4 regions of the Sideroxyarcus sp. TK5 genome follow, and region 1 is predicted to be linked to each of the others. Evidence: predicted binding sites of a transcription regulator. Region 1 holds the regulator's gene; each other region holds the start of a gene.

The links. Region 1 encodes sigma-54, which starts transcription at its own class of promoters, with help from an activator protein. Its sites were predicted from a motif close to TGGCACNNTTCCTGCT; they were not measured.
Region 2: glnA (type I glutamate--ammonia ligase) is a predicted target of sigma-54. The motif match lies at 3,178-3,193, and genes of this name have one in related genera.
Region 3: ACYPYQ_RS06220 (TorF family putative porin) is a predicted target of sigma-54. The motif match lies at 2,620-2,635, and genes of this name have one in related genera.
Region 4: ACYPYQ_RS01835 (4Fe4S-binding leucine-rich repeat protein) is a predicted target of sigma-54. The motif match lies at 2,970-2,985, and genes of this name have one in related genera.

Annotation. Positions count from the first base shown of each region.
Region 1 is NZ_BAAHSJ010000003.1:356,022-363,418, forward strand. Features, by position in the region: gene ACYPYQ_RS07585 (Gx transporter family protein) at 1-172, opposite strand, end outside; gene ACYPYQ_RS07590 (NusG domain II-containing protein) at 153-548, opposite strand; gene rapZ (RNase adapter RapZ) at 535-1,371, opposite strand; gene hprK (HPr(Ser) kinase/phosphatase) at 1,375-2,307, opposite strand; gene ptsN (PTS IIA-like nitrogen regulatory protein PtsN) at 2,314-2,769, opposite strand; gene hpf (ribosome hibernation-promoting factor, HPF/YfiA family) at 2,821-3,144, opposite strand; gene ACYPYQ_RS07615 (RNA polymerase factor sigma-54) at 3,162-4,586, opposite strand; gene lptB (LPS export ABC transporter ATP-binding protein) at 4,616-5,338, opposite strand; gene lptA (lipopolysaccharide transport periplasmic protein LptA) at 5,340-5,933, opposite strand; gene lptC (LPS export ABC transporter periplasmic protein LptC) at 5,917-6,501, opposite strand; gene ACYPYQ_RS07635 (KdsC family phosphatase) at 6,498-7,022, opposite strand; gene ACYPYQ_RS07640 (KpsF/GutQ family sugar-phosphate isomerase) at 7,022-7,397, opposite strand, start outside.
Region 2 is NZ_BAAHSJ010000001.1:70,273-77,669, reverse strand. Features, by position in the region: gene ACYPYQ_RS00395 (YkgJ family cysteine cluster protein) at 1-171, shown strand, start outside; gene ACYPYQ_RS00390 (DUF1289 domain-containing protein) at 181-393, shown strand; gene ACYPYQ_RS00385 (undecaprenyl-diphosphate phosphatase) at 478-1,302, shown strand; gene ACYPYQ_RS00380 (rhodanese-like domain-containing protein) at 1,370-1,822, opposite strand; gene ACYPYQ_RS00375 (cation diffusion facilitator family transporter) at 1,903-3,078, shown strand; gene glnA (type I glutamate--ammonia ligase) at 3,265-4,680, shown strand; gene ACYPYQ_RS00365 (DUF4124 domain-containing protein) at 4,798-5,292, shown strand; gene glnL (nitrogen regulation protein NR(II)) at 5,328-6,389, shown strand; gene ntrC (nitrogen regulation protein NR(I)) at 6,386-7,397, shown strand, end outside.
Region 3 is NZ_BAAHSJ010000003.1:76,347-83,743, forward strand. Features, by position in the region: gene ACYPYQ_RS06210 (ammonium transporter) at 29-1,423, opposite strand; gene glnK (P-II family nitrogen regulator) at 1,434-1,772, opposite strand; gene ACYPYQ_RS06220 (TorF family putative porin) at 1,817-2,563, opposite strand; gene ACYPYQ_RS06225 (accessory factor UbiK family protein) at 2,796-3,008, shown strand; gene ACYPYQ_RS06230 (YifB family Mg chelatase-like AAA ATPase) at 3,015-4,511, shown strand; gene ACYPYQ_RS06235 (bacteriohemerythrin) at 4,537-4,992, opposite strand; gene metH (methionine synthase) at 5,178-7,397, shown strand, end outside.
Region 4 is NZ_BAAHSJ010000001.1:355,675-363,071, reverse strand. Features, by position in the region: gene ACYPYQ_RS01850 (carboxymuconolactone decarboxylase family protein) at 1-305, shown strand, start outside; gene ACYPYQ_RS01845 (peroxiredoxin family protein) at 311-1,183, shown strand; gene ACYPYQ_RS01840 (hypothetical protein) at 1,192-2,157, opposite strand; gene ACYPYQ_RS01835 (4Fe4S-binding leucine-rich repeat protein) at 2,154-2,936, opposite strand; gene ACYPYQ_RS01830 (N-acetyltransferase family protein) at 3,088-3,537, opposite strand; gene modC (molybdenum ABC transporter ATP-binding protein) at 3,555-4,628, opposite strand; gene modB (molybdate ABC transporter permease subunit) at 4,625-5,311, opposite strand; gene modA (molybdate ABC transporter substrate-binding protein) at 5,382-6,137, opposite strand; gene ACYPYQ_RS01810 (TOBE domain-containing protein) at 6,157-6,963, opposite strand; gene modA (molybdate ABC transporter substrate-binding protein) at 7,192-7,397, opposite strand, start outside.

The DNA.
Region 1 (7,397 bases):
CGAAACGGGCCAGTACGATGAGCGTGATGATATTGGCCAGCCCCGGTTTGACACCGGGCAATGGCGATGGGATGGCGTTCTCCAGCACGGTCAGGCCGAGTGCGACCGCTGCCATCCTGGCGAGGTGGTGATCCTCGGCGGTGGTGCTCAGTTTAATAGTTGAGGCTGTCATATTTTTTCTGCCCGCCCGTCAGTTCCACGCTGACCTCGTTCGGCAGGCATATCGCGATCTCTCCGGACTGTTCCAGCCAGCCCTGTCGCACGCAATACTGCCTTGGGCTGGGGTCGCTGCTGATGCGCGCTTTGCCTTTTTCGATGGTGATGATGCTGGTGCCGAGCGGGCCGGGCACCTCGATGCGCTGGTCGCGCGAGAGCGGGACCGAGCTGAATATCTTGCCGCCGCTACGGATGACGGCGGTGTCGGCGAGGCCGCCGTTCCACACCTTGCCGGAGAGCAGGATGATGCACAGCCCGCCTGCCAGCAGGGTGAGCCAGTCGCCCGGTCTCAGGTCGCGCAGGAAGGGGCGGTGCAACTCATGAGAGTTCACGGTGGCGCACCAACACCTGTTGCTGTGACTGGAAGTGCCTGGCCAAACGCTCGGACAGATAGACCGAACGGTGCTGCCCGCCGGTGCAGCCGATGGCGACGGTCAGGTAGCTGCGGTTGTCGGCGATGTAGTTGGGCAACCAGTCTTCCACGAAACGGCGGATGTCGTCGTACATCTTGTCGACCATAGCCGTGTTCTGCAGGAAATCGATCACCGGCGCATCGCGTCCGGTCAACGGGCGCAGCACCGGATCGTAGTGCGGATTGGGCAGGCAGCGCACGTCGAATACCAGATCGGCATCCAGCGGGATGCCGTGCTTGAAGCCGAACGACTGGAACAGCAAAGTGAGGCGCGCGCGGTCGAGCACGATGAACTGTTTGACCCACGCGCGCAGGGCATTGGCACCCAGTTCGCTGGTGTCGATACGGTGTCCGATGCTGGCGATCTCGGTGAGCAACTCGCGTTCGTATGCCACGCATTCCGGCAACGTGCGCACGCCATCGTTCAGCGGATGCAGGCGGCGCGTCTCGGAGAAACGTTTTACCAGCGTGTCGGTCTGCGCATCGAGGAACAGCAGATGCACATCCACCCTCTGCGATTTGAGCGCGTCGATGTGCTGCGGCAGGGAGTGCACACTGCCGCCGCTGCGCACGTCGACGCTGACACCGACGCGGGTGTTGCCGGTTTCGCGCAGGTTCTGGATCAGTGCGGGCAGCAGTTCCGCGGGCAGGTTGTCCACGCAATAGAAGCCGGAATCCTCCAGGGTCTTGAGGGCGACGCTCTTGCCCGAGCCGGAAAGGCCGCTGATCAGGATAAGCTGCATGGCTCAGTCTCCCGAGAGTTGCTGTTCCTGCCGCGCGATGAATTCCTGCATGGTGTCGATGCCGCGCTGCTGCAAAACGAAGTTGCGTGCGGCGGCTTCGACCAGCACGGCGAGGTTGCGGCCAGCCAGCACCGGTATCTCGACCTTGCTGATGGTGACGCCGAGGATGTCTTCCTTGCCGGATTGCGGCAGACGGTCCAGCTTGCTCAGGTCGTCGTGCGGCGGACGATACAGATGCACGATGAGTTTCAGGCTCTTCTTGCGGCGCACGGCCGTCTCGCCGAACATGGTGCGGATGTTCAGGATACCCAGCCCGCGCACCTCCAGCAGGTCGCGCAGCAGATCCGGGCAGCGACCTTCCAGTGCCTCGGGCGAGATGCGGAACAGGTCGACGATATCGTCCGCGACCAAGCCGTTGCCCCGCGTGATGAGCTCCAGTGCCAGCTCGCTCTTGCCGACTCCGCTGTCGCCGGTGATCATCACGCCGACACCCAGCACGTCCAGGAACACGCCGTGGCGCGAAGCGGAATCGGCCAGCGCCTTGACCATGTAGTGGCGCACCATCCACATCAGGTGGACGCTGCCCAGCGGCGAATGGAACAGCGGCGTCTCGGTGCGGTTGGCGAAATCGATCAGCCCCTTAGGGATCTCGGTCTCGCCGGCGACGATCAGGCAGGAGGGTTTTTGCCGGTCAAGGGCTGCGAGCGACGTTGCCAGATCGGCGGGAGAGAGATCATGCAGATAGTCCAGTTCGGTATTGCTCAACACCTGGATCCAGTTCGGGTGCACCAGGTTCAGGTGGCCGATCAGTCCCCAGTTGGAGGCGTTGACGGTCTCGCTGTCGAGCGTGCGCTCGGAGCCGTCACCGGCGACCCAGGTGAGCCCGAGGCGCTCCTGTTTGTCGCGGAACAACTGCCTGATATTGACCTGGGCCACGGCGGATCAGGGGTTCCAGTCGTTGAACAGCTGATGCATCTCGGTCGGGTCGTCGGTCGCTTCCAGACGATCACGGAAGGCCTGTTCGCTGAACATCTGGGCCAGTTCGCCCAGTATCTGCAAGTGCAGGTCGGTAGCGCGCTCCGGCACCAGCAGCACGAAGATGAATTTCACCGGCTGGCCGTCCGGTGCATCGAACGGGATGGGTGTCTTCATCTTGACGAAGGCGGCCGCCGCATCGCGCAGACCCTTGACGCGACCATGCGGGATCGCCACTCCCTGTCCCAGTCCGGTGGAGCCGAGCTTCTCGCGCGCGAACAAGCTGTCGAACACCTGGCTGCGCGCGATGCCCAGCGTGTTCTCGAACAGGATGCCCACGTGCTCGAAGACGCGTTTCTTGCTGGAGGATTCGCTGTCCAGCATCACGCAGTCGGGGGCCAATATCTTGCTGATTAGACTCATGCTGATTCACCAAATTGAAACGAGGCAGCGTGTGTCGCTGCCTCGTCCGGTTTACTCTGCTGCCTGATGTTTGCCCGAATCGTCGTGGCGACGTGCTTCGAACTTCTCCTTGTGCTTCAGCACCTGGCGATCCAGTGAATCGATCAGGGCGTCGATGGCGACGTACAGGTTGCTGTCCTCGGACTCGGCAAACAGCGTCTTGCCGCTGATGTTGAGTGTGGCTTCTGCCTTCTGCTGCAGCTTTTCGACGGAAAGGATGACGTTCACGTCGATCACATTGTCGAAATGGCGTTTGACCTTGTCCAGTTTGCCGATCACATGTTCGCGGATCGCGGGAGTGATCTCCATGTGGCGTCCTGTGAGATTGAGGTTCATGGCCTGCTCCTTTATGGTTAGAGTGATTTACGAAGGTTGACCGGGAGGATGTTCATGGATTCCCGGTATTTTGCCACGGTACGGCGGGCGACGATAATGCCCTGCTGTGCCAGGATTTCAGACATGCGGCTATCGGACAGGGGTTGGCGAGTATCTTCCTCGCTAACCATCTGTTTGATAAGGGCACGGATGGCGGTGGAAGAACAAGCCCCCCCCGCATCGGTGGCCAGACCGCTGCCAAAGAAATACTTGAATTCGTAGATGCCGCGCGGGGTGAGCATGAACTTCTGTGTGGTCACGCGCGAGATGGTGGATTCGTGCAGTTCGAGCTGCTCGGCGATCTCGCGCAGCACCAGCGGCCGCATGGCGATGTCGCCGTGCTCGAAGAACTGGCGCTGACGCTGCGCGATGGCCTGTGCCACGCGCAGGATGGTCTCGAAACGCTGCTGCAGGTTCTTGATGAACCAGCGCGCTTCCTGCAACTGCGTCGCCATGCCCTGCGCGCTGGCATCGCCGCGCTGCTGCAGGATGTTGGCATAGACCTGGTTGATACGCAGGCGCGGCATGGCTTCAGGATTGAGGCGTGCCTTCCAGATACCGCCGACCTTCTCCACCAGCACATCTGGCACCACATAGTCGGCCGCACGATGCTCGAATGCCATACCGGGTTTGGGTTGCAGATGCACGATCAGATCCTGCGCGGTGCGCAAGGCATCATCATCGCAACGCAACAGACGTTTCAGCCTGGAAAAGTCGCGTGCGGCCAGCAAGTCCAGATGTTCGCCCACGATGCGCAAGGCCATATCCCGTCCCGGCACGTCTTCGGGGATCGCCTGAAGCTGCAGCGTCAGGCATTCGCGCAGGTCGCGCGCGCCGATGCCGGGCGCATCCAGATGCTGCAACTGCACCAGCGCGGTCTCCAGATCGTCCAGCGTGATATCCAGCTCCTCCGGGAAGATCTCCACGATCTCTTCCAGGGGTTGGGCCAGGTAGGCGTTCTCGTCCAGTGCGTCGATGAGCAGGCCGATGATCTTCTTGTCGCGTTCGTCCAGCAGGCTCATGTTCAGCTGCCAAAGCAGATGCTCGCGCAGGTTGGGACGATCGGAAGCGACTTCCTGATAACCGTCATCCTCGTCATCCGGGCTGCTGTTTGCCGCATGGCTGAAGTTCTGTTCACCCCACTCCGGCGTCTCGTCGTTGGCCGGGCTCTCGGTGGCCGAGCTTTCCGTGCGTTCAGTCACCTGCGTGCCAGTGTCATTACTGCCGCTGTAGGTCTGGTTGGCGGTGTCGTCTATCCGTTCCAGCAACGGGTTCTCGTCCAGCAGGCGCGCGGCTTCCTGATTGATCTCCAATGTGGAGAGCTGCAACAGCTTGATCGCTTGCTGCAACTGCGGTGTGAGCAGGAGCTGTTGGGATTGACGGAGTTGGAGAGCGGGTTTCATCTTGGGTGTCTGGTGAGGGGCGGCGCTTCTTATAGCTTGAAGTTCTCGCCCAGATACACCTTCCTCACGCCCTCATTATAGATGATTTCCTCCGGCGTGCCTTCCGCCATCACCGAGCCGGCATTGATGATGTAGGCGCGGTCGCAGATGCCCAGCGTCTCGCGCACGTTGTGGTCGGTGATCAGCACGCCGATATCGCGCTCCTTGAGGAAGCGGATGATCTTCTGGATGTCCAGCACGGCGATGGGGTCGACGCCGGCGAAGGGCTCGTCCAGCAGGATGAAGCGCGGGTCGGTGGCCAGCGCGCGCGCGATCTCGACGCGCCGCCGCTCGCCGCCGGAGAGGCTGATCGCCGGGTTGTTGCGGATGTGGGTGATGTGCAGGTCGTTCAGCAGCGCTTCGAGACGCTGCGACTGCTCTTCCGGGGAATAATCATGCAGCTCGAGCACCGCCTCGATGTTCTGGCTGACGGTCATGCGGCGGAAGATGGAAGCCTCCTGCGGCAGATAGGCAAGACCCAGCCGTGCGCGCCTGTGGATGGGCAGATGGGTGACCTTTTCGCCGTCTATGGTGATCTCTCCGCCGTCGGCGGCGACCAGGCCGACGATCATGTAGAAGGTGGTGGTCTTGCCCGCGCCGTTCGGGCCCAGCAGACCGACCACCTCGCCGCTGCTGACATGCAGCGAGGCATCCTGCACCACGGTACGGGCACGGTAGGTCTTCTTCAGGGATTCGGTACGGAGTTCGCTCATGTCAGTGTCTTTGCGAGGCAGGGGTGGACAGGTTCTCGCTGGGTTGTATGGTCAGTGTGCTTGCCGGGGCGGATGCAGCCGGGGATTTGTCCCGCTTGGGTTGTATCACGGCGCGCACCCGGTCGTTGCCGGTCTTTTGTGAAGCTTCATCGCCGCGCGCGCTGAACACTTCCGTCTTGGTGCTGTAGGTGATGTGCGCCCCCTGGACTTCGTCCTGTCCGCGCTTGACGCGGGCGCGGTCGTAAAAGTCCACGGTCTCGGCACGGGTGTCGTATTCGATCCTTTCGCCGTAGCCTTCCGCATACTCCTCGCTGCCCTCATAGCGCTGGCGGAATTTGGCCGGATGCCCGATGGCGGTGAGGTGTTGATAGCCGTCCTTGTCCTCGCGAACATCTATGCGGTCTGCCTGAATGTTCAAAGTTCCCTGTATCAACTGGACACGGCCTTCAAAGCTCTTGAATTGGCGCGCGTCGTCTATCAGTACCTGATTGGCCTCCAGATGCACGGGTTTGTCGCGGTCTGCCTGTTCCGCCATGACGCTTGGGGCGCAGAGCAGGAAAGGGATGAGCAGCAGCTGCTTAGTCGTTCTTTTCATGGACGGCTCGGACTTGTTGCAGGAATCTCACGGTACGTGCCCCGTTGTCCAGCTCCATGCCGACGGCATGGATGGTGTTGTAACGGTCGAACATCAACACCGGGAAATTCGTCTCCGCCCAGCCATCGTCCGGCAGTACGCGCAGATATTCGGTATTGAAGTGCTGGTCCTGTGCCGGCGATCTCCCCGGTCTGAATATGTGGACATCCTCATGCAGCTTTACCTCTTCGCCTTTGCTGCTGAGCATGCCGCTTTGCGCGTCGATCCGGGTGGGGGCATGGTCCTTGAAGAAGCTGGTCAGGCTGGGGGTTTTCATGTGGGTCGTGTCATCATCCGGGTAGTGCCACATCTTTTCCGTGAGCAGTGTGAAGCGGGGCTGCCCTTCCGTGTTCAGCGCGGTCGAGCGCAACCCGTAGACCACGAAATCGACATCGTGGCGCTGGGCACCGGTGGCCGGCTCCACGGGCTGGACTTGCAGGTTCAGCCAGTAACTGCCGAGCAGCAGCGCCAGGACGGGCAGCAGTGGCAGCCAGACACGCAAGCGATTGACGAAAGAGAGCTGGCTCATCGATCCAGGAAGGGCGCGAGTTGTGCCTCGAGCGTGCCCTGTGCCGACATGACCAGTTCGCAGATCTCGCGCACGGCACCGTGGCCGCCGGCACGCTGGCTCACATAATCGGCGCGGTCACGCACGCATTGCGGCGCATCGGGGACACTGAACGACACGCCGACGTTGCGCATCACCGGCAGGTCGATCACGTCGTCGCCCATGAACGCGGCTGCTGCGGGGGGTATCCTCAAGTCTGCCAGCAGAGACTGCATGGCGGCATATTTGTCCTCCACACCCTGATAGAGCCGGGTGATGCCCAGATTCTTCGCGCGCAGCTCGACACAGCGCGAGGTCCGCCCGGTGATGATGGCTAGCTCCACGCCGCTGGCCTTGAGCATCTTCATGCCGTGCCCGTCGAGTGAGTTGAAGCGTTTGAACTCCTCGCCGGAATCGGAAAGGAAAAGCCCGCCGTCGGTCAGCACGCCATCCACATCGAAGGCGATCAGGCGCAGCGGTTTGATTCGGTCTGTCAGTGACATCAGATGACTTTCGCTTTCAGCAGGTCGTGCATGTTCAGCGCGCCCAGTACTTTCTTGTTCGCATCGACCACCAGCAACTGGGTGATGTTGTACTGCTCCATCATCTGCACCGCTTCAACGGCGAGCGCGTCGGGGCCGACCGTGCGCGGCGTCTTCGACATCACCGCGCTGACCGGGGTGGTGTTGAAATCCAGCTTCTTTTCCAGTGTTCGGCGCAGATCGCCGTCGGTATAGATGCCCAGCAGCTTATGGTTTTTATCGACGATGCCGGTCATGCCCAGACCCTTGCGGGAGATCTCCAGCACCGCCTGAGCCAGTGTCGCGTCTTCCGGCACCATGGGGATGCTGGCATGGCTGTGCATGATGTCGCGCACA
Region 2 (7,397 bases), on a different contig from region 1:
GTGCCGTGCGTGCAGCTTGATGAGGCGTTGCGTTGCAAGGTGTTCGGCAAGCCTGAGCGGCCTGCTTTCTGTGGCGGGTTGCAGCCTTCGGCGGAGATGTGTGGCGAGTCGCGTGAGCATGCACTGGCGTGGTTGACGCGTTTGGAGCTGGCGACTTGCCCGCGGGTATAATGCCGCGCCATGTCTTCCGCACATCCTCCCCTTCCCCTTGAGATCACTGCTGATTCACCTTGCATCGGCCATTGCACCACGGTGCTGGGCGATGACGTTTGCCGCAGTTGTTTGCGCACCTTCGAGGAGGTGAGCCGCTGGCTGGAGATGAACGATGAGGAGCGGCGGGCGGTGAATCGGCGGATCGCGTTGCTGGGTGATGGACGCGCTCGGCAAACCTAGTACGACAACTTGCGTTCGCCCTGCTTGGGGTGAACGGTTCTTTGATTAACTGGATTCCCGCGTGCGCGGGAATGACAAGACTTTATGGATATTGCTCTGCTTTTGAAGGCCGCCATCCTCGGCGTGGTGGAGGGTTTGACCGAGTTCTTGCCGATCTCTTCGACCGGTCACTTGATCATCCTCGGTGATCTGCTTGGTTACAACGACGAGACGAGCAAGGTGTTCAAGATCGTGATCCAGTTGGCGGCGATTCTGGCGGTGTGCTGGGATTATCGCGAGCGGCTGATGCGCACGGTGCGCGGCATCAAGACGGATCCGGTCGAGCAACGTTTCGTGGGGTTGCTGTTCGTGGCATTTCTGCCAGCGGCGGTGCTGGGCTTTATGTTCCATTCGACCATCAAGGCGCTGCTGTTCAATCCGATCACGGTGGCGACGGCGCTGATCGTGGGCGGCTTGGTCATTCTGTATGTGGAGAAGCGCAACTATCACCCGCGCTTGAATTCGGTGGATGAGATGCGCTGGCCGGATGCGCTGAAGGTGGGCTTTGCGCAGGCGCTGGCGATGATCCCCGGCACGTCTCGTTCGGGGGCGACCATCATGGGCGGTTTGATCTTCGGTCTGTCACGCAAGACAGCTGCGGAGTTCTCGTTCTTTCTGGCGATCCCGACCATGTTCGCGGCGACGGCTTACGATCTGTACAAGAACTGGGCGTTGCTGCATGCGGCCGACATCCCGGTGTTCGCGGTGGGCTTCGTGTGCTCGTTCATCGCTGCGATGTGGGCGGTGCGCGGTTTCATCAAGTTCATCTCGAACCATACCTTCGTGGTGTTCGCCTGGTATCGCATCGTGTTCGGTGTGATCGTGCTGTTGACGGCTTACACCGGGGTGGTGAGCTGGTCGCATCCGTAAAAATGCCCGCCGAAGCGGGCATTTCTTGCGTTCATACTTCGGCTAGCGCAGCACGAACGGCGTGTGGTCAACCCTGTTCCCAGGGCAGGTCTTTTGCGCGCCAGCCGTTCAGCTTGTTGCGCTGGTTGCTGCTGTTCTTGTCGCCTTCGAAGCCTTCGAGGATGTTGTAGCAATCGGCGTAGCCGTTCTGCGTGGCGAGTGCAGCAGCCATGTGTGAACGTTGCGCGGTGCGGCACAGGAAGAGCACCAGTGATTCCTTGTCCACTTGCTGTTCCAGCGAGGCCATGAAGTTGGGGTTGGGTTTCATGCCGGGGTAGCTCAGCCATTCGATCTCGACCGCGCCCGGCACTTTGCCGACCCAGTCGATCTCGGCGCGGGTGCGCACGTCGACCAGTTTGGCACCGGGGGCGCTCTGCCAGATGGTGTTCGCTTCTTCAGGCGTGAGTGCGCCTTCGTACGGCAGGCCCAGATCCTTTGCGCGGTTCTGTGCTGTCGTCAATATTTCTGTGATCTTTCCCATATACCTTTGTGTCTGTGTTGTTTAAGGTTCGGTGCGCGGATGCTATCCTGCGCGCTCGTCTGCATACTATCCCAACAGCGATGAAAAATCACACGCACGCACATGGCCACGACAAGTCGGCCGCCTTTGAACCCGCTCATCCCGAGCGCTTCGCTGCGGCGCGCAAGAGCACCTGGGTCAGCATCCTCGTCAATCTGTTCCTGACTGTGGCGCAATTGGTGGGCGGTTATTTCGGTCGCTCGCAATCGCTGATCGCAGACGGCCTGCATTCGCTCTCCGATCTGCTGGCGGATATCCTCGTGCTGTTCGCGAACCGTCACGGCAACAAGCACGCCGATGCGAACCATCCCTACGGCCATGCGCGCATCGAGACGGCGGCTTCGCTGATCCTCGGTGCGAGTCTGGGGGCGGTCGGCATCGCGCTGCTGATCTCGGCGGGTTTGCGCCTGCAACATCCCGAGCAGGTGCAGCCGGTGCAGGTCTACACATTGTATGTGGCGCTGTTCACTCTGGCCGCGAAGGAGATATTGTTCCGCTACATGCTGGCCATCGCGAAACGCGTGCGTTCGCAGATGCTGGTGGCGAACGCGTGGCATGCGCGCTCCGATGCGGCGTCTTCGCTGGTGGTGATCGTGGGGATCTCGGGCAACCTGCTGGGCTATACCTTCCTCGACCTGATCGCTGCGGCTGTGGTGGGGGTGATGATCGCCTACATGGGTTTCCAGTTCGCGCGCGATGCGATGCTGGAGCTGGTGGATACCGGGCTGGAGGCCGAAGAGGTGCGCGCCATCCGCAACACGCTCAAATCGGTGCCGGGCGTGCTGGGCCTGCACGAACTTCGCACGCGCAAGATGGCGGACAACGCGCTGGTCGACGCGCACATCATGGTCGATCCCTACATCAGCGTGTCGGAAGGGCATTACATCGCGGAGGCGGCGCGCGCCGCCGTGCTCAACAGCCACCATGTGATGGATGTGATGGTGCATATCGACCCGGAGGATGATGTGAAGTCCAAGCCGAATGCCCATACACCGCAGCGCCATCTGCTGCTGATGCATCTGCAGAAGCGCCTTGAAATGGAGCTGCCGCCGGACACGCGTTTCGTGCTGCATTACCTGAACGGCAAGATCGAGGCCGAGTTGCTTCTTCCGCTGGCGGTCGATGCCGGGATGTTGCAGGCGAAGTGCGATGCCATCGTCGCCGACGACCCCTATTTCAAGCGCATCAAGGTGTTTCAGATTTCCGCACCAAAATAGTGCGCGTCGCCTTCGGAACGCCCTGTTTTTGGGCGTGTACGTTGCCCGCCATTTCCCTTGATATATGGCACAATGCTCGCCTGACTGGATATCCGGCGATGGCACAGTTTCTGCTTTTTTCGACCCGTACCAATCAAACGGTTCGCCTTACTGACTTTTGTTTTTAATTTCCTGGGAGATTCGAGTATGTCCAAAACAGCCGCCGACGTTCTGAAGCTGATCAAAGAACAAGGCATCAAATTCGTCGACCTTCGTTTCACTGATACCCGCGGCAAGGAGCAGCACGTTGGCGTGCCGGTCAGCGCCGTGGACGAGAGCAAGTTCGAAGACGGCCACGCCTTCGACGGTTCCTCCATCGCCGGCTGGAAAGGCATCCAGGCTTCCGACATGCTGCTGATGCTGGATCCGGATTCCGCTTATGTCGACCCGTTCTTCGACGAGCCGACCCTGGTCATCACTTGTGACGTGATCGAGCCGACCGACGGCAAGGGCTACGACCGCGACCCGCGTTCCATCGCCAAGCGCGCTGAAGCCTACCTGAAGTCCACCGGCATCGGCGACACCGCTTTCTTCGGCCCCGAGCCGGAATTCTTCATCTTCGACTCCGTCGAGTGGAAGGTGGATATGTCCGGCTGCTTCCTGAAGATCAATTCGGAAGAGGCTGCATGGTCTACCGGCGAGAAGTTCGAAGGCGGCAACACCGGCCACCGTCCGATGGTGAAGGGCGGCTACTTCCCGGTTCCTCCGGTGGACAGCCTGAACGACATCCGCGCGCAGATGTGTCTGTTGCTGGAAGAAGTCGGCATCCCCGTCGAAGTGCATCACCACGAAGTGGCGACTGCAGGCCAGTGCGAGATCGGCACCAAGTTCTCCACGCTGGTGAAGCGCGCCGACCAGACACAGACCCTGAAGTACATCGTGCACAACGTTGCGCACCAGTACGGCAAGACTGCCACCTTCATGCCCAAGCCTATCGTTGGCGACAACGGTTCCGGTATGCACGTGCACCAGTCGATCTGGAAAGACGGCAAGAACACCTTCGCGGGTAACGGCTACGCCGGCCTGTCCGAGACAGCGCTGTACTACATCGGTGGCATCATCAAGCACGCCAAGGCACTGAACGCGATCTGCAACCCGGGCACCAACAGCTACAAGCGTCTGGTTCCGCACTACGAAGCGCCGGTGAAGATGGCTTACTCCGCCAAGAACCGTTCCGCTTCCATCCGCATCCCGCACGTCGCCAGCGACAAGGCACGCCGCATCGAGACCCGCTTCCCGGATCCGACTGCGAACCCGTACCTGTGCTTCGCCGCACTGCTGATGGCCGGTCTGGATGGTATCCAGAACAAGATCCACCCCGGCGATCCTGCTGACAAGAACCTGTACGACCTGCCGCCGGAAGAAGATGCGAAGATCCCAACCGTGGCGGCCGGCCTGGACGAAGCCCTGGCAGCACTGGACAAGGACCGCGAGTTCCTGACCCGTGGCGGTGTGTTCTCCAGCGACTTCATCGACGCCTTCATCGCGTTGAAGATGGACGAAGTGAACAAGATCCGCATGACGACCCATCCGGTCGAGTTCGACATGTACTACAGCATCTAAGTCGTTCGCGACTTGCCGCAAAACAACGGAGCCCTCGCGGCTCCGTTTGTTTTTGGGCGGTTTGTCTCACCCCTGACCTTACCCTATACTTCCCCCATCGCATCCAGAGGACACCCCATGAAGCCAACCCGCATGCTGTTGTTGTGCGCCGTCTTCACTGCCGCCAGCAGCACCGCCCACGCAGAGATCTACAAGCGAGTGGACAAGGATGGTCGCGTCACCTATTCCAGCGAGCCGATCCGCGGCGCGCAGAAGTTGAAACTGGAACCTTTGCCGACCGTGCCCGCGCCCAGAGCCGTTGCCAAAGAACGCAATCGCGAAAGCGAGGAGTCCTCTTTCCCGCGCGTGGACAACGCGACGCAGAAGCGTCGCGACGACAAGCGACTGCGCATCCTGGAGGACGAGATGGCCAGCGAGCGGCAGGCACTTCAGGATGCACGCGCGCAGTTGAAGGTGGCAGAGGATACGCCGCAGATCTACACCGGCGCGGACGGCAAGACTTACCGCAATATGGCGAAATACGAAGAGAGCATCCAGGCCGCCCAGGAGAACGTGCGCATGCACGAGAACAACCTGCGGGCGATACAGACCGAGATCGACAATCTCAAGTGACCTGACGCTGGCATGTTTTCTGCTCTTTTAATGACATGACCAGCGCCCCGCTCCCCACACTGGATTTCCTGTCGACAGCCGTGATGCTGCTCGACGACCAGTCGCGCATCGCATATCTGAACCCGGCTGCGGAGCATCTGTTCGCGGTGAGCCACAGCAATCTCATCGGTCATCCGTTGCAGTTCGCTTTCACACATACCGAACAACTGTTCAGCGCGATCCAGTCAGCGCTGGCTAACCGTTCATCACACATCGAGCACGACCTGCTGCTGGGTACGCACAGCCATAACCAGAAGCTGCATCTGAGTTGCACGGTCAACACCTTGCAGCTGCCGCACTATGCCCTGATGCTGGAATTCCACCCCATCGAACGCCCGCTCAAGCTGGCGCGCGAGGAGCAGATGCTGGACCAGACGCAGGCCAACCGCATGCTGTTGCGCAATCTGGCGCACGAGATCAAGAACCCGCTGGGCGGCATCCGCGGTGCCGCGCAACTGCTGGAGCAGGAACTGGAGAAACCGGCACTGCGCGAATACACGCAGGTGGTGATCCAGGAGGCGGACCGGCTTCGTTCGCTGATGGAGAACCTGCTCACGCCGCAGCACACGCCCCATTTCAGTGCGCTGAACATCCATGAGGTACTGGAGCGCGTGCGCAGTGTGGTGATGGCCGAGTTGCCGGACAGCCTGACCATCCAGCGCGACTATGACCTGAGCTTGCCCGATCTGGACGGCGACAAGGCGTTGCTGATCCAGGTGATCCTGAACATCGTGCGCAATGCCGCGCAGGCGATGCAGGGCAAGGGCACGATCATCCTGCGCACGCGCATCTCGCGCCAGGTGACGCTGATGAAGAAGCGCCACCGGCTGGCCATCTCGGTACAGATCATCGACGACGGCCCCGGCATCCCGCATCATTTGCAGGACAAGATCTTCTACCCGCTGGTCTCTGGGCGGGCCGACGGGCACGGCCTGGGCCTCACGCTGGCGCAGGATTTCGTCAGCCAGCATCAGGGCAGTATCGAATTCGACAGCGAACCGGGGCGCACCTGCTTCACGGTGATGCTGCCGCTCACTTCCATGGAAAAACAGCAATGACTAAACCTGTCTGGATCATCGATGACGACAAGTCCATCCGCTGGGTGCTGGAGAAGGCACTGGCGCGCGAGGAGATCGAATACAAGAGTTTCGCCTCGGCCGACGAGGCGCTGGCCGAATTGCCGCACAGCCTGCCGCAGATGGTGATCAGCGACATCCGCATGCCCGGCAGCTCCGGCCTCGACCTGCTACAGACGCTGCGCAACGAATACCCGGCGCTGCCGGTGATCATCATGACCGCCTATTCCGATCTGGAGAGCGCGGTGTCCTCGTTCCAGGGCGGCGCGTTCGAGTATCTGCCCAAGCCCTTCGATGTGAACCATGCGGTCGAGCTGATCCGCCGCGCGCTGGCGCAGAGCCAGCGCAAGCAGAGCAACGGCGTGGAAAGCACGGAGGCACCAGACATCCTCGGCCATGCCCCGTCGATGCAGGAGGTGTTCCGAGCCATCGGCCGGCTTGCTGCATCCAACGCCACCGTGCTCATCAACGGCGAATCCGGTACCGGCAAGGAGCTGGTGGCGCACGCGCTGCACCGCCATAGCCCGCGAGCCGACAAGCCCTTCGTCGCGATCAACACTGCCGCCATCCCCAAGGACCTGCTGGAATCGGAACTGTTCGGGCACGAGAAAGGCGCGTTCACCGGTGCCAACACCACACGCCACGGTCGCTTCGAGCAGGCCGAGGGCGGCACGCTGTTCCTCGACGAGATCGGTGACATGCCGGCCGAGTTGCAGACGCGATTGCTGCGCGTGCTGTCGGACGGCAACTACTACCGCGTGGGCGGCCACCAGCCGATCAAGGCCAACGTGCGCATCATCGCGGCCACGCACCAGAACCTAGATGAGCGCGTGAAACAGGGGCTGTTCCGCGAAGACCTGTTCCACCGCCTGAACGTGATCCGCCTGCGTCTGCCGCCGCTGCGCGAGCGCCGCGAAGACATCCCGCTGCTGGCGAAGTATTTCCTGCAGAAGAGCGCGAAGGAGTTGGGCGTTGAACAGAAGACGCTGA
Region 3 (7,397 bases), 280 kb from region 1:
GGAGCCGGGAGGCTCCAGGGAGGAGAGGTTACACGTTGTATGCGCGCTCGCCGTGTGTCGCTGTGTCCAGACCTTCGCGCTCGTCTTCTTCCGAGACACGCAGACCCATGACCATGTCGACCAACTTGAAGCATACGAAGGCGACCACACCAGACCAGACGATGGTGATCAGCACGCCGGTGGCTTGCGTGATCACTTGTGCGCCCATCTCGTAGCCGTCGATGCCCACGCCGCCCAGTGCCGGCGATACGAAGATACCGGTGCCGATCGCGCCGACGATGCCGCCGACTGCGTGGATGCCGAACACGTCGAGCGAGTCGTCATAGCCCAGCGACTTCTTCAGGCCGGACACAGCCCACAAGCAGACCGGACCGACGATCAGGCCGAGGATGATGGCGCCCATCGGGCCGACCAGACCGGCAGCCGGTGTGACGGCGACCAGACCGGCCACTGCACCGGAAGCGATACCCAGCATGGAAGCCTTGCCGCGCAACATCTTCTCGGCAGCCATCCAGCTCAGTGCCGCAGCGGCGGTGGCGACGATGGTGTTCAGGAAGGCCAGTGCTGCACCGCCAGTGGCTTCCAGGTTGGAACCGGCGTTGAAACCGAACCAGCCCACCCACAGCAGGGATGCACCGATCATGGTCATCGGCAGGTTGTGCGGAGCCATCGGCTCTTTACCGTAACCGATACGCTTGCCGATCACGATCGCGCCCACCAGAGCCGCGATACCGGCGTTGATGTGCACCACAGTGCCGCCGGCGAAGTCCAGCGCGCCCTTCTCGAACAGGTAGCCGCCGGTTGCCCACACCATGTGTGCGATCGGCAGGTAGGCGAAGGTGAACCACAGTGCGGAGAACACCATCAGCGAACCGAACTTGATGCGCTCTGCGAAGCCGCCGATGATCAGCGCGGTGGTGATCGCCGCGAAGGTCAGCTGGAAGGCCACGAAGGTGAACTCGGGGATCACCACGCCGTCGCTGAAGGTGGCAGCGGTGCTGTCACCGGTCATGCCGGCCAGGAAGAACTTCGAGGTGTCGCCGATCAACCAGTTCATCGAGCCGCCGTCGCCGAATGCCAGCGAGTAGCCGTAGACCACCCAGAGGATGGAGATCAAGGCAAAGATGCCGAACACTTGGCTCAGAACGGACAGCATGTTCTTGGCGCGCACCAGGCCACCGTAGAACAGGGACAGGCCCGGAACGATCATCAGGATCACCAGCAGCGTGGACAGCATCATCCAGGTGGTGTCGCCTTTATCGGGAACCGGAGCGGGGGCCGCTTCGGCGGCAGGTGCTTCAGCAGGTGCCTCGGTCGTCGCCATCACAGCTTCGGCAGCAGGTGCCGCTTCCTCGGCGAACGAGGGGCTGACTGCGCCGAACAACACGGCCAGCAGCATGAAAGATGCGAGTACTTTTTTCATCATGCTCTCCTTAAAGGGCTTCCGGACCGACTTCGCCGGTGCGGATGCGGATCACTTGCTCGAGGTCGGATACGAAGATCTTGCCGTCGCCGATCTTGCCGGTCTGGGCGGCCTTCTCGATGGCTTCCAGCACGCGGTCCAACTGGTCGTCCTTGATAGCGGCTTCCAGTTTGATCTTGGGCAGGAAATCCACCACATATTCCGCACCGCGATACAGCTCGGTGTGGCCCTTCTGGCGACCGAAACCTTTTACTTCAGTGACGGTGATGCCTTGCACGTCCATGGCGGACAGTGCTTCACGCACTTCGTCCAGCTTGAACGGCTTGATGATTGCAGTGACCATTTTCATCATGTCTCTCCTTGAGAACGGGGCGGCAAGCCGCCCCGGGGTGATTACATCGCGTGCGATACGGATACGGCCAGGACGCCCTTGCCCCATTTGCCGCCAACTGCGTTGGCATAGGTCCATGCAGAACCGGCGTTCGTGCTGGTGTATGCCACGCCTACCACGTAGCCGGACAGATCCTTGGAAGCGCCCAGCTTGTAGTCGGTGTAGGAGTAGATGTCAGCAGACGAAGGCTTGAAGGTCTGCTTGCCGGCATGGGCGGACAGTGTGACGCCTGCATCTTCCAGGGTGTAGCTCGCATTCAATTCGAAGTAGCTGGAACCCTTGCCGTTCACGACCGTCAGGAAGTCGCCGAGGCTGTAGGAATACTTGGCGCTCAGGAACTGATAGCTGACGGAACCATAGATCTCCTGGGTGTCAGCCTTGGCAAAGCCGCTGGCAGCAGTGTAGTCGCCCAGATAGTTGTAGCGGACGAAACCAACGTCGTAACCGACATCGGAGGCTGTGCCGCGATAACCGACATAGGTATCCAGTTCCATGGTCACGCTACCCGATGCCACTGCGCCGCTGTCGGCGATCCAGCTCACGTTGGAACCCCATGCGCCGACATACACGCCGCTCTCGTGGGCGTAATCGATACCGCCTTGCACTGCAGGATTGTGAGAGTTCTGGGTGATGCCGCGGAAAACGTAGTCGCTGACAAAGCCGACGTTGGAAGAGAGGGTGGATTCGGCAGCAGCCGGCAGGGTAAAGGAAGCAGCCAGAGCAGCAACGAGCAGTTTTTTCTTCAACATGGTATTTCCTTTCATTAAGTTTCAAAGCGGGACAAGAGTATCCACGCCTTCCATACAGCAGCAACCGTGCCAACCTTTGAAAACCCTGTAACGGCGGGCTTTGTGACAATCATGTGAAAAACGGCGCACGCGTATGGTGCACCGAGTAAGCGCGGATATCGGCGGCGGCGCACAGTGTTGGTGCGGAGGTTTTTGGTACACTGCGGCCACACCAATGACAGGGAGATACATCATGCTGAACGCGAAGTTCTTTGAAGACATGTCGGCCAAACTGAATGAAGCCGTGGCCAACAGCCCGGCCAAGGATTTCGAGAAGAACGCCCGGGCCTTGCTGGCACAGGGTTTCTCCAAGCTCGATCTGGTGACGCGCGAGGAATACGAGGTGCTGGCACAGCGCTTGGACAAGCTGGAAGCGCGCTTGGCTGCACTGGAGTCCAACAAGTAACTCGCCATGAGCCTTGCTGTTCTATACAGCAGAGGTCTGTCGGGCATGGAGGCCGCGTTGGTCACGGTCGAAGTGCACCTTGCCAACGGGTTGCCGCAATTCACCATCGTCGGCCTGCCCGAGGCGGAAGTGAAAGAGAGCAAGGATCGCGTGCGCGCCGCCCTGCAGAACTGCCAGTTCGAATTCCCCGCGCGCCGCATCACCGTCAATCTTGCGCCTGCCGACCTGCCCAAGGAGAGCGGCCGGTTCGATCTGCCCATCGCCCTGGGCATCCTCGCCGCCTCGGGACAGATCCCCGCCGACAGGCTGGATGAATACGAATTCGCCGGCGAGCTGGCGCTGACCGGAGAGCTGCGTCCGATACGCGGCGCGCTGGCGATGACCTATCGTGCGGCGGACAGCGGGCGCGCCTTTGTGTTGCCGGAAGCCAATGCCGCCGAAGCGGCACTGGTGGACGATGCGGTGGTGTACCCGGCGCGTTCCCTGTTACAGGTCGCCGCGCATCTGGCCGGTCGCGAACCGCTGGACCGTTTCATCCCGCAGACGGAAGGCGTCGCACCGCACTACCCGGACATGCGCGAGGTGAAAGGCCAGTCCGCCGCCAAGCGCGCACTGGAGATCGCTGCGGCCGGCGGACATTCGCTATTGATGAACGGTCCGCCGGGCACGGGCAAGAGCATGCTGGCTGCGCGCTTCCCCGGCATCCTGCCGGCGATGACACAGGAAGAGGCTCTGGAGAGTGCGGCCATGCAATCGCTGGGCGGGGCTTTCGAGTTGAGCCGCTGGAAGACACGGCCATATCGTTCGCCGCATCACACCGCCAGCGCGGTGGCCCTGGTGGGCGGCGGCAGCAATCCGCGTCCGGGCGAGATCTCGGTGGCGATGCACGGCGTGCTGTTCCTCGATGAGTTGCCGGAGTTCGACCGCAGCGTGCTGGAAGTGCTGCGCGAGCCGCTGGAGAGTGGACGTATCACCATCTCACGCGCCGCACGCCGCGCCGACTTCAAGGCGCAGTTCCAGCTCATCGCGGCGATGAACCCTTGCCCCTGCGGCTATCTCGGCCATTACAACGGCAAGTGTCGCTGCACGCCGGATCAGGTGGCGCGCTATCGCGGCAAGATCTCCGGCCCCCTGTTGGACCGCATCGACATCCAGATCGAAGTGCCTGCCGTGCCGCAGGAAGATCTGTTGAAGCAGGCGGACGGCGAAGACAGTGCATTGATACAGCAGCGTGTCGAGGCGGCACGCCAGCGACAGTTGGCGCGGCAGGGCAAGCCCAACGCCCACCTCTCCGTGACCGAGATCGACGCACACTGTACGCCGGATGCGCAAGGCGAAGCATTGTTGCGTCAGGCCATCACCAGATTGAACCTGTCCGCGCGTGCCTACCATCGCATCCTCAAAGTGGCGCGCAGCATCGCCGATCTGGCCGCGAGCACAGACATCCAGACCGCACACATCGCCGAGGCTGTGCAGTACCGGAGGATGGACAAGGCCGGGTAGTGTGACGACTCGGGTGCTGCGGTGCCTACCCGAACAATCTCGCGAACAGGCCGCGTTTCTGCGCTACGAAATCCTGCTTCTGCGCCAAGTAGGCTTTAACGGATTCCACGTAGTCGTTGTCATCGCGTTTGATGTGGTTGAACAGCCAGGTCACCAGCAGGCTGTTCAACGCCTTGACGATATCCTCGCCCTGCTCGGCACGCCGCTGGAACTCGGCGACACGCTGGGCGAACAGATCGTGCACTTTCCTGTGGGAGGCCAAAAAAGGGTATTGGGCCTCTTCCTGCAGACTCTCCTCGAAGCCGAAGTGGGAGATGGTGTAATCGACCAGGTCATTGAGTAACCAGGAGATCTCTTCATTGGACATCCCGTTCGAGCGGGCGTCATCCAGCTGGTTGATGTACTCGACGATACGGCGGTGCTGCTGGTCGATGACATCGATCCCGACATTGAGCTGATCGGTCCAGATGAATTTGGCCATGGGTCCTCCTGTGAGCCGTGGGGCGAATAAAGTCACACTGATAGTAGTGGCATTCATCAGGGGCGGCAAGACGAGAACCCTCCAGAAACGACATGCGGCAAGCCTGAAGCGACAGACGGCGTCCAGCCCGGAAGGCCCGTGCATACAGGGCGCATGATAGAATCCGCCCTCGTTTCCAGAGCCTAATGACCATGGTCCACCGCATAGAAGAACTCCTCCAGCAACGTATCCTCATCCTCGACGGTGCCATGGGCACCATGGTGCAGCGCCACAAGCTGACTGAGGCCGACTATCGCGGTGAGCGCTTTGCGGACTGGCACCGCGACCTCAAGGGCAACAACGACCTGCTGGTCATCACCAAGCCCGAGGTCATCAAGGGCATCCATTGCGAATACCTGGCGGCGGGCGCGGACATCATCGAGACCGATACCTTCGGCGCGAACGCGACCACGCTGAAAGCCTACGGCATGGAGGTGCTGAACTACGAACTGAACAAGGCCGGGGCGAAGCTGGCGCGCGAAGCCTGCGACGAGTACGCCACGCCCGACAAGCCACGCTTCGTCGCCGGCGTGCTCGGCCCGACCGACAAGACCGCGACCATCTCGCCCGACGTGAACGACCCAGCGGCACGCAACATCACCTTCGACGAACTAGTGGACGACTATGCCGAAGCCACGCGCGGCCTGATGGATGGCGGCGCCGACCTGCTGCTGATCGAGACCATCTTCGACACGCTGAATGCCAAGGCCGCTGTCTTCGCGGTGCAGCAGGTGTTCGAGCAGCGCGGCACGTCGCTGCCGATCATGATCTCCGGCACCATCACCGATGCCTCCGGCCGCACGCTGACCGGCCAGGTGACCGAAGCCTTCTACAACTCGCTGGCGCACGCCAAGCCGCTGTCCATCGGTCTCAACTGCGCACTGGGCGCGGAGGAGTTGCGCCAATACGTTGAGGAGCTGTCGCGCGTCGCCAACTGCTATGTGTCGGCGCACCCCAACGCCGGCCTGCCCAACCCGCTCGCGCCGACTGGCTACGACGATACGCCGGAGAACATGGCCGGCCACATCAAGGAATGGGCCGAGAGCGGCTTCCTCAACATCATCGGCGGCTGCTGCGGCACCTCGCCCGATTTCATCAAGGCCATCGCCGAAACGGTGAAAGACATCGCGCCGCGCCAGATTCCCAAGAATCCGGTGGAATGCCGCCTGTCCGGGCTGGAGCCGTTCAACATCGGTGACGACTCGCTGTTCGTCAACGTGGGTGAGCGCTGCAACGTAGCCGGTTCGGCCAAGTTCAAGCGACTGATCATGGAAGGCCAGTACGAGGAAGCGCTGGAGATCTGCAAGCAGCAGGTCGAGGCCGGTGCGCAGGTCATCGACATCAACATGGACGACGCCATGCTGGACGGCCAAGCCGCGATGGTGAAGTTCCTCAACCTCATCGCTTCCGAGCCGGACATCAGCAAAGTGCCGGTGATGATCGACTCCTCCAAGTGGGAGATCATCGAGGCGGGCTTGAAGTGCGTACAGGGCAAGTCCATCGTCAACTCCATCTCGCTGAAGGAAGGAGAGGAGAACTTCATCAAGTACGCCACGCTGGTGAAGAAGTACGGTGCGGCTGCCGTGGTGATGGCCTTCGACGACGCCGGGCAGGCCGACACCTATGCGCGCAAGACCGAGATCTGCAAACGCAGCTACGACATCCTAGTGCACAAGGTCGGCTTCCCGCCCGAGGACATCATCTTCGACCCCAACATCTTCGCCATCGCCACGGGCATCGAGGAACACGACAACTACGCCGTGGACTTCATCGAGGCCACCGCCTGGATACGCAAGAACCTACCCTACGCCAAGATCAGCGGGGGCGTATCCAACGTGTCGTTCTCCTTCCGCGGCAACGAGCCGGTGCGCGAGGCGATCCACACCGTGTTCCTGTATCACGCGATCAAGGCCGGCATGAACATGGGCATCGTCAACGCCGGCCAGCTCGGCGTGTACGAAGAACTGCCCAAGGACCTGCGTGACGCGGTGGAAGACGTGGTGCTGAACCGCAGCAAAGACGCGGGCGAAAAACTGGTCGCGCTGGCCGAGAACTTCAAGGGCGGCGGCAAGGCGCAGGTCGAAGACCTGGAGTGGCGCAAGGGTACGGTGCAGGAGCGCCTCACTCATGCGCTGGTGCGCGGCATCACTACGTTTATTGTTGAGGACACGGAAGAGGCAAGGCAGCAGGCGGCACAGCCGGTGGACGTGATCGAAGGCCCGCTGATGACCGGCATGAACGTCGTCGGCGACCTGTTCGGCGCGGGCAAGATGTTCCTGCCGCAGGTGGTGAAGTCGGCGCGCGTGATGAAGCAGGCCGTGGCGCATCTGGTGCCTTACATCGAAGCCGAGAAGCTGCGCTCCGGC
Region 4 (7,397 bases), on a different contig from region 1:
CCGACAACATCATCGCTGCCCTGCGCAGCAGCCAGACTTTGCCGGACGAGAAGCTGAACGCACTGTCTGTGTTTGCCAAGGCCGTGGTGCACAAACGCGGCCGGGTCGGTGGTAGCAGGGAGTTGAACGATTTCCTTGCGGCGGGCTACACCCAGCAGAACGCGCTGGAAGTGATACTCGGCGTCAGCATGAAGACGCTCAGCAATTATGCCAATCACCTGACCGACACGCCGTTGGATGCCGCCTTTGCCGGCGAAGCGTGGGAAGTGCCGGGTCAGCCCGCTTGCAACACTCACCAGGAGTAAGCGCCATGAATCTGCTCAAGTCGATTTTCATCAGTAACTACATGATGGCGATCATGGGCATCACCGGCTATGCGGGATGGATGCTTTATCAGGGGGCGGCCGCGATGGCATGGACGGGTGTGCTGCTGACCACCGTACCTATCCTGTCGGTGATCATGCGCGCCATGCTGCTCAAGGATCTGGCGCGTACCAGCGCACATTTCCCCCTGCTCAATCTGCTGGGAGTGGCCGGAGTCGGAGCCGCCGGTTTCGCCTGGTCGGTACAAGGCGCGGACGGGCTGGCGCCTGCGCTGGCCGCTGCCGCATGGGGGGCGTTCCTGTTATATGCCTACTGGTTCTCGGTTTACGGCGGACGCACTGCGAACATGAAGCTGGTGGTCGGTGCGCCGTTGCCGGACTTTTCGGTGCGCAATACCAAGGGGGAGATGGTCAACTCGCGCAGCCTGACCGACAAGCCAGCCATCATCATCTTCTACCGCGGCAACTGGTGCCCGTTCTGCATGGCGCAACTCAAGGAACTGGCCGAACGCTACAAGGAGATCAACCGGCTCGGGGTGCGCATCGCCATGATCTCGCCGCAACCGCACACCAACACGGTGGGGATCGCGAAGAAGTTCCACATCGAACTGTCGTTCGAGTTCCTGACGGACGAGGACAACGCGGCCGCCCGCCGACTCGGCATCGAGCATCCACACGGCTTGCCGATGGGGATGCAGATGCTCGGCTACGACAGCGACACGGTGCTGCCGACCGTCATCATCACCGACAAGAACGGCAAGATCGTGTGGACGCACGAGACGGACAACTACCGCGTGCGCCCGGAGCCGGACACGTATCTGGAGGTGCTACGCAAACACGGTGTGGTGGCCGCGGTCTGAGCGGCGCTTCAAACCGAATACGGCGCCGCCACCCAGCTCTTCACCAGCGCCGCTTCGGTATCCGGCAAGTAACTGAATCCCGCTTCGAGATCGCGCGCGACGGCATAGGCGATCTTGGGCGGTGTGAATGTTCCGGCGACCAGATGGAAATACCAGGCCGAGGGATAACCCGCCGCGCGGTCGAAGGCCTGCAACTGGTTCAACATCTCCACACCCGACAATTCGACGTTCCACTGGAACGGCTTGAGCGTGCGCGCCTTGCGCGACACCAGCGAGGCGGAGACGACGGGGTTGCGATAACGGTCCTGATGCTCGCGCAGGGCGACGATCCAGTGGTCGCTGAAGTGACCGCGCGACGCGGCGCTGCTGTGCGACCACTCGGCAAGCAGACGCGGCAGACCTGCATCGCGCCCTTCGGCCATCGTCACTTTGGCGAGGGTCTGGCGCATGTCGAGCATGCGGCGGAACTGGTAGCGCGGCGCGCCGACGGGCTGGGCCTGCAATTCCAGCGGGCTCAAAGGCTCGACGAGTTCCTGCAGATCATCGGGCAGGTTGTCGGCATCGAACAGCTTGCGGTCCAGCACTTCCTGCAACTCTTCCACTTCCATCTGCAAAAAATCCGCCGCGCCGGGGCCGTAGGCCGCTACGAAATAATGCGTGCTTCCCGAATGGCGCGTCACCTGCAGGTCGCTGTCCGCATAGCGTTCGATGAGTTCATTCATGTCGCCGCCGCATGCTTCCAGACTGGCTTTCGCCCACGTTTCGAGGCTGTCCGCAAAACGCTTGCCGTCGGCCTTGATGACGCCGCCGGGCCGGTACCAGCCGCCGCGGTTCAGCGCATAGCGAAAGTTGCAGTCAGTGCAGATGCGGTTGGCCGTTTCCAGCAAAGCGGCATGATGCGGACGCGGCGGGATGGCTTCCGCCTCTTCCGCCAGTTTGCGCAACATCTTTTCATCGGGTGTGTGGATACTCATAGCTCATCTCCCAGCAAAAAATCATTCAAGCGTTCGCGCACGGCGGCGCGCACATCCGGTTCGGCGTCGTCCACCATCTCGGCGATGACTTCCAGCGGTGCGCGCTGCACCGCTTCCAGACGCACCAGCCAGTCGTCGTCCGCGAGCAGTTTCGCCGCGTCGTCCGGCAGACAGCGCTGCGCGACGATGCGGCGCACTTCCGCGTCGCTGTCTTTCAGCATCATGCCCAAGGCAAAGGACGGCAGCCGCCGCGCCACTTCCTTGCGCACTTCGCGGTCCTCGTCGCCGGCCATGTTCCGCAACTGCCCGTGCGGCAGGCGCTTGGCGACCTGCAGGCGCACCAGATAGTCCACGTCGGCCATCAGCGCGTTCAATCTTTCCGGCGCCACACGGTTCGCCGCCGTCATGCGCACCTCGCGGTCGCTATCGTGCAGGTAAGCGTCCAGTTCATCGACCGGCACACGGCTCACCACCACGCGCCGCACCACTTCGTCCGCATCGCGCGGCAATCGTCGCACGACCTCCAGCGGGGCATAGCGCGCGGCGATGGCGCGGCGCTCCCAGAAATGATCGTGCAGATAACCCTCGGCGAACTGCGGGTTGCGCCGCAAAAAACGGTCGATCTGCCGCCCGCTCTGCGCGGTCACGCAGATATCGCCCGGCACGCAACGCGCCTCGGCCAGCAATGCGCGATGCGGACAAACCGAGCAATCGGCCAGCGCGACCTCCGCCAAAGGCGAGCCCCCGGAATGATGTTCCGACATGTTCAGGACCTTCAAAGATGACTCCGCAATGAACCCGGGGGAATGATGAGCAACCACCGTGCCAAAATGGTGATGCGGCTGATATGCCAGTAACGGCGGGGGGTTGCGCTTCCGAATGGGAGCCGGAGGTGGAAATTTTGTAGCGATTGCGACAAACAATGTGGCGCTACAGCTTCCTGCGCAACACAGTCATGTTTGAATCGCCAAAACCGAGTTTGCGGTAGAAATCCAGCGCTGGCTGGTTGTTGCGGTCGGCCAGCAGCGTGATGCGCACGATGCCGCGCAGCTTGGCCCAGTGCAGCACATGCTCCACCAATTGCCGCCCCAACCCGCCGCCGCGGTATTCGCGGCTGACGATCACATCCTCCAGCAGCAAGGCGCGTCCGCCTTCCGCCGTGCTGATGGTGAACAACGCGTTGGCCATGCCCGCCACCTTGCCGTCCACGCGCAACACGAACAGCTTGCCCAGCTCGGGTTCGTCGAGGATGGTGCGCAGGCCGCTGATCTGCTTCTCGCGGTCCGGCTTGAAATCGCTCTCCAGCGTGAACAGCTCGGCGAGCAGGTCGGCCATATAGGGCAAGTCGGCGGCAGTGGCGAAACCGATCTCAGTCATCATTCAAACTCCGTGATCCATCAATTCATCAAGGCGACACTCTTCACTTGCGCGCACACAAACATCCCGGCAACCAGGCCAAGATGGTCGCGCGAACGGCGCGTGATGCGCGCCAGCAGCCTCTGCGACTCGCCCACCTTCATCAGTACCACCACCTTGTCCGGCCCTTCGTCGCGTATCTCTTCGATACGCGCGTTGAGGATGTTGTTGATGCTCGACCCCTGCGGTGCCTGCGTGGCGATGCTCACATCGCGCGCCAGCACACGGGCGCGCACCGTCGTGCCGAAGGGTTGCTCCACCCTGCCCACCCACAGTTGCCCGCCCGCAAAATCCAGCCGGGTCAAATGATACTTCTCATCCTGTTGCGCCACCGCCGCTTCGATCACCGCGCCAGCATCGTCGAAATGTGCAGTGGGCAGGTCGAGCCGCGCGAGCGTTTCGTGCAACTCACCGCTGGCGATGACGCGGCCTTTTTCCAACAGTACCAGATGGTCGGCCAGCCTTGCCACCTCGTCCATCGCGTGGCTGACATAGAGCACGGGAATGTTCAGTTCGCGGTGCAGTCGCTCCAGATACGGCAATATCTCCTGCTTGCTGTTGCTGTCGAGCGCGGAGAGCGGTTCGTCCATCAGCAGGATGCGCGGGCTGGTGAGCAGCGCGCGACCGATGGCGACGCGCTGGCGTTCTCCGCCGGAGAGCAGTGCCGGGTCTTTGCGCTCGATGAGTCGGCTCAGGCCCAGCCATTCCACCACCTGCTCCAGCGGCACTTTGCGCTCGGCAGGGGCGATGCGTTTGAAACCGTATTCCAGATTGGCGCGCACCGACAGGTGCGGGAACAGGCTGGCTTCCTGGAACACATAACCCAGCGGGCGTTTATGTACCGGCACAAAGGTAGTCTCGTTCTGCCAAGTCTCGCCGTTCACCTGCAACGTGCCATGCGCGCGCTCCAGTCCCGCGATGCATCGCAACAATGTGGTCTTGCCGGAACCGGATGGGCCGAACAGGGCGGTGACACCGACGGCTGGCGCATTGAAGTTCGCATCCAGCGTAAAACTTTCGCGCTGCAGTGCAAAGCGGGCTTGAATTTCGCTCATTTGGTCACCTTCGATATCTGACCGCCTGCGAGATACAAACCGAGCAGCACCAGGAAAGAGAACAGCACCATGCCGCCCGAGAGCATATGCGCCGCCGACAGCTCCATCGCCTCGACGTGGCCGTAGATGGCGACCGAGAGTACGCGCGTCTCACCGGGAATGTTGCCGCCCAGCATCAGCACCACGCCGAACTCGCCGACGGTATGTGCGAAAGCAAGGATGATGGCGGTGAGAAAACCCGGACGCGCCAGCGGCAACGCCACGCTGATGAAGCGATCCCACGCACTCGCGCGCAAGGTCGCAGCCACTTCCAGCGGACGCTGGCCCATCGCCTCGAAGGCGTTCTGGATCGGTTGCACGGCGAACGGCAGCGAGAACAGCACCGAGCCGATCACCAGACCGGCAAACGAAAAAGGCAACCTGCCGAGATTCAAGGCGCTGGTCAGCTCACCCACCGGCCCGTTCGGCCCCATCACCAGCAGCAGATAGAAGCCCAGCACCGTGGGCGGCAACACCAATGGCAATGCCACTGTGGCAGACACCAGGCCCTTGTACCACTTGCGACTGTGCGCCAGCCACCAGGCCAGCGGCGTGGCGATGAACAACAGCAGGCAAGTGGTCACGCTCGCCAGTTTCAGGGTGAGCCAGACGGCTTGGAGGTCGGCGGGGTCAAGTGATGTCATGAGTTCTTGTCGCTAACTATTTAACTTATTCATTGCCCCCTTCTCCCGCCTGCGGGAGAGGGAGAAATACTTATGGCAGCCCGTAACCAAAACTGCGAATGATCGCCAGCGCCTTCTCGCTCTTCAGGAACGTCATGAACGCTTTCGCTGCAGCAGGGTCTTTCGCGGCAGTCAGCTGCACCGCGCTTTGTTTGATCGGATTGTACATATCCGCAGGCACGATCCACCACGATCCTTCACTCACTTTGCCGTCCTTGGTGATCTGCGCCAGTGCGATGAACGCCAGCTCGGCATTGCCGGTCGCAGCGAACTGGTAGGTCTGGGTGATGCTCTCGCCCGTCACCAGTTTGCTTTGCACCTTGTCCCACAGGTTCATCTTTTGCAGCGTCTCCTGTGCAGCCAGACCGTAAGGCGCGAGCTTGGGGTCGGCATAGGCGATCTTGTTGAAACCATCCTTGCCAAGCACGGCGCCCTTGCTATCCACGAAACCGGGCTTGGCGCTCCACAGCACCAGTTTGCCCAGCGCGTAGACGAAGCGCGAGTCTTTGACAGCCAACCCTTCCTGCTCCAGCAGTTTGGGGTTCTTCTCATCGGCGGCAAGGAACACGTCATACGGCGCACCGTTCTGTATCTGCGAATAGAACTTGCCGCTGGAACCGAAACTGAACTTCACCGTGTGACCGGTCTCCTTCTGGAACAGCTCGGCGATCTGCTGCACCGGCGCGGTGAAATTGGCGGCCACAGCCGCGCTCACTTCGCCCGCATTCGCCTCCTGCACCATCGTTGCCAACAGCGCGCCCAACAACCCGAACTTGATCGATTTCATCTTTGCTCTCCTTTTTACATTATGCATTGACTGCGAGAATGACGTGCGACGCCTTGATCAGCGCACATGCCTTTACCCCTTCCTTCAACCCCAGCGACTTGATGCTGTCGTTGGTCACGATGGCCGCTACGGTCTTGCCGCCGGACAATTCGATGATGACTTCGCCGCTGACCGCCCCTTCCTGGCAGCGCACCACCGTGCCGTGCAGTTCGTTGCGCGCGCTGGTCTTGAATCCATCCGATGTCGTCACGATCACCCAGGGCGCCTTGATCATCGCGTAGGCCTCGCTGCCGACCTTGAGCGCGAGATGCTCCACACTCTCGTTGGTGATCACCGCCGCCAGCGTGTCGCCGCTGCCGATGTCCAGCACCACCTCGGCGTTGATCGGCCCGGTCTTGATGGTCTTCACCGTCCCCAAAAACTGGTTGCGCGCACTCGTCTTCATATCGAATCTCCTTATCACGTGGTAATACTCATCGAAGTCATCCATCACTTCGGCCAATTTCTTCAGCACCTGCTCGCGCTCCTGTTCCAGCCGGCGGTAGGCGCCGACCACGCGGCGGCCATACGTGGTGAGCGTCGTACCGCCGCCCTTCTGACCGCCGGTCTTGCGCTCCACCAGCGGCTGCTCGGAAAGATTGTTGATCGCCTCGACCGCCTCCCACGCCACTTTGTAGCTCATGCCCATCGCACTCGCCGCCGCCGTGATGGAACCGGTCGCGGCGATGCGCTCCAGCAATTCCAGATGGTCCCAGCGCCTGCCGCGGGCGAGTCTCAGTCCGGGCATGCTTGCCGGTTCGCTCTTCTCTGCTATGGTTTGCGTCATGTCGCCCTCACTCGTTATCACCTTGTCGACATAACGTATTGCAAAAGGGATGCCAGGACGTGCGTCATCAGCCACAAACCTGCGCCGGTATTGGGTTTTATGGATTCGATGGGGGTACTACAGGAACGGATGTAAACGATCCGCTTTGTGCCAGACAGAACAATTTGGCGGGTTCGTTACAACGCAAAGGTTATAACGCTTTCCCGCCCGGATGGATGAGCCGATATCTCAGGGGAACTCGTAGCCGAAGCCGCGCATCACCTTCACCGCTTTCTCGCTCTTCAGGAAAACGAGGAAAGCTTTGGCCGCAGCCGGATCTTTTGCACCGCTCAACAACACCGCACTCTGGCGAATGGGGTTGTGCATCTCGGGCGGCACCAGCCACCAGGAACCGGAACTCACCTTGCCGTCGCGCATCACCTGCGACAGCGGGA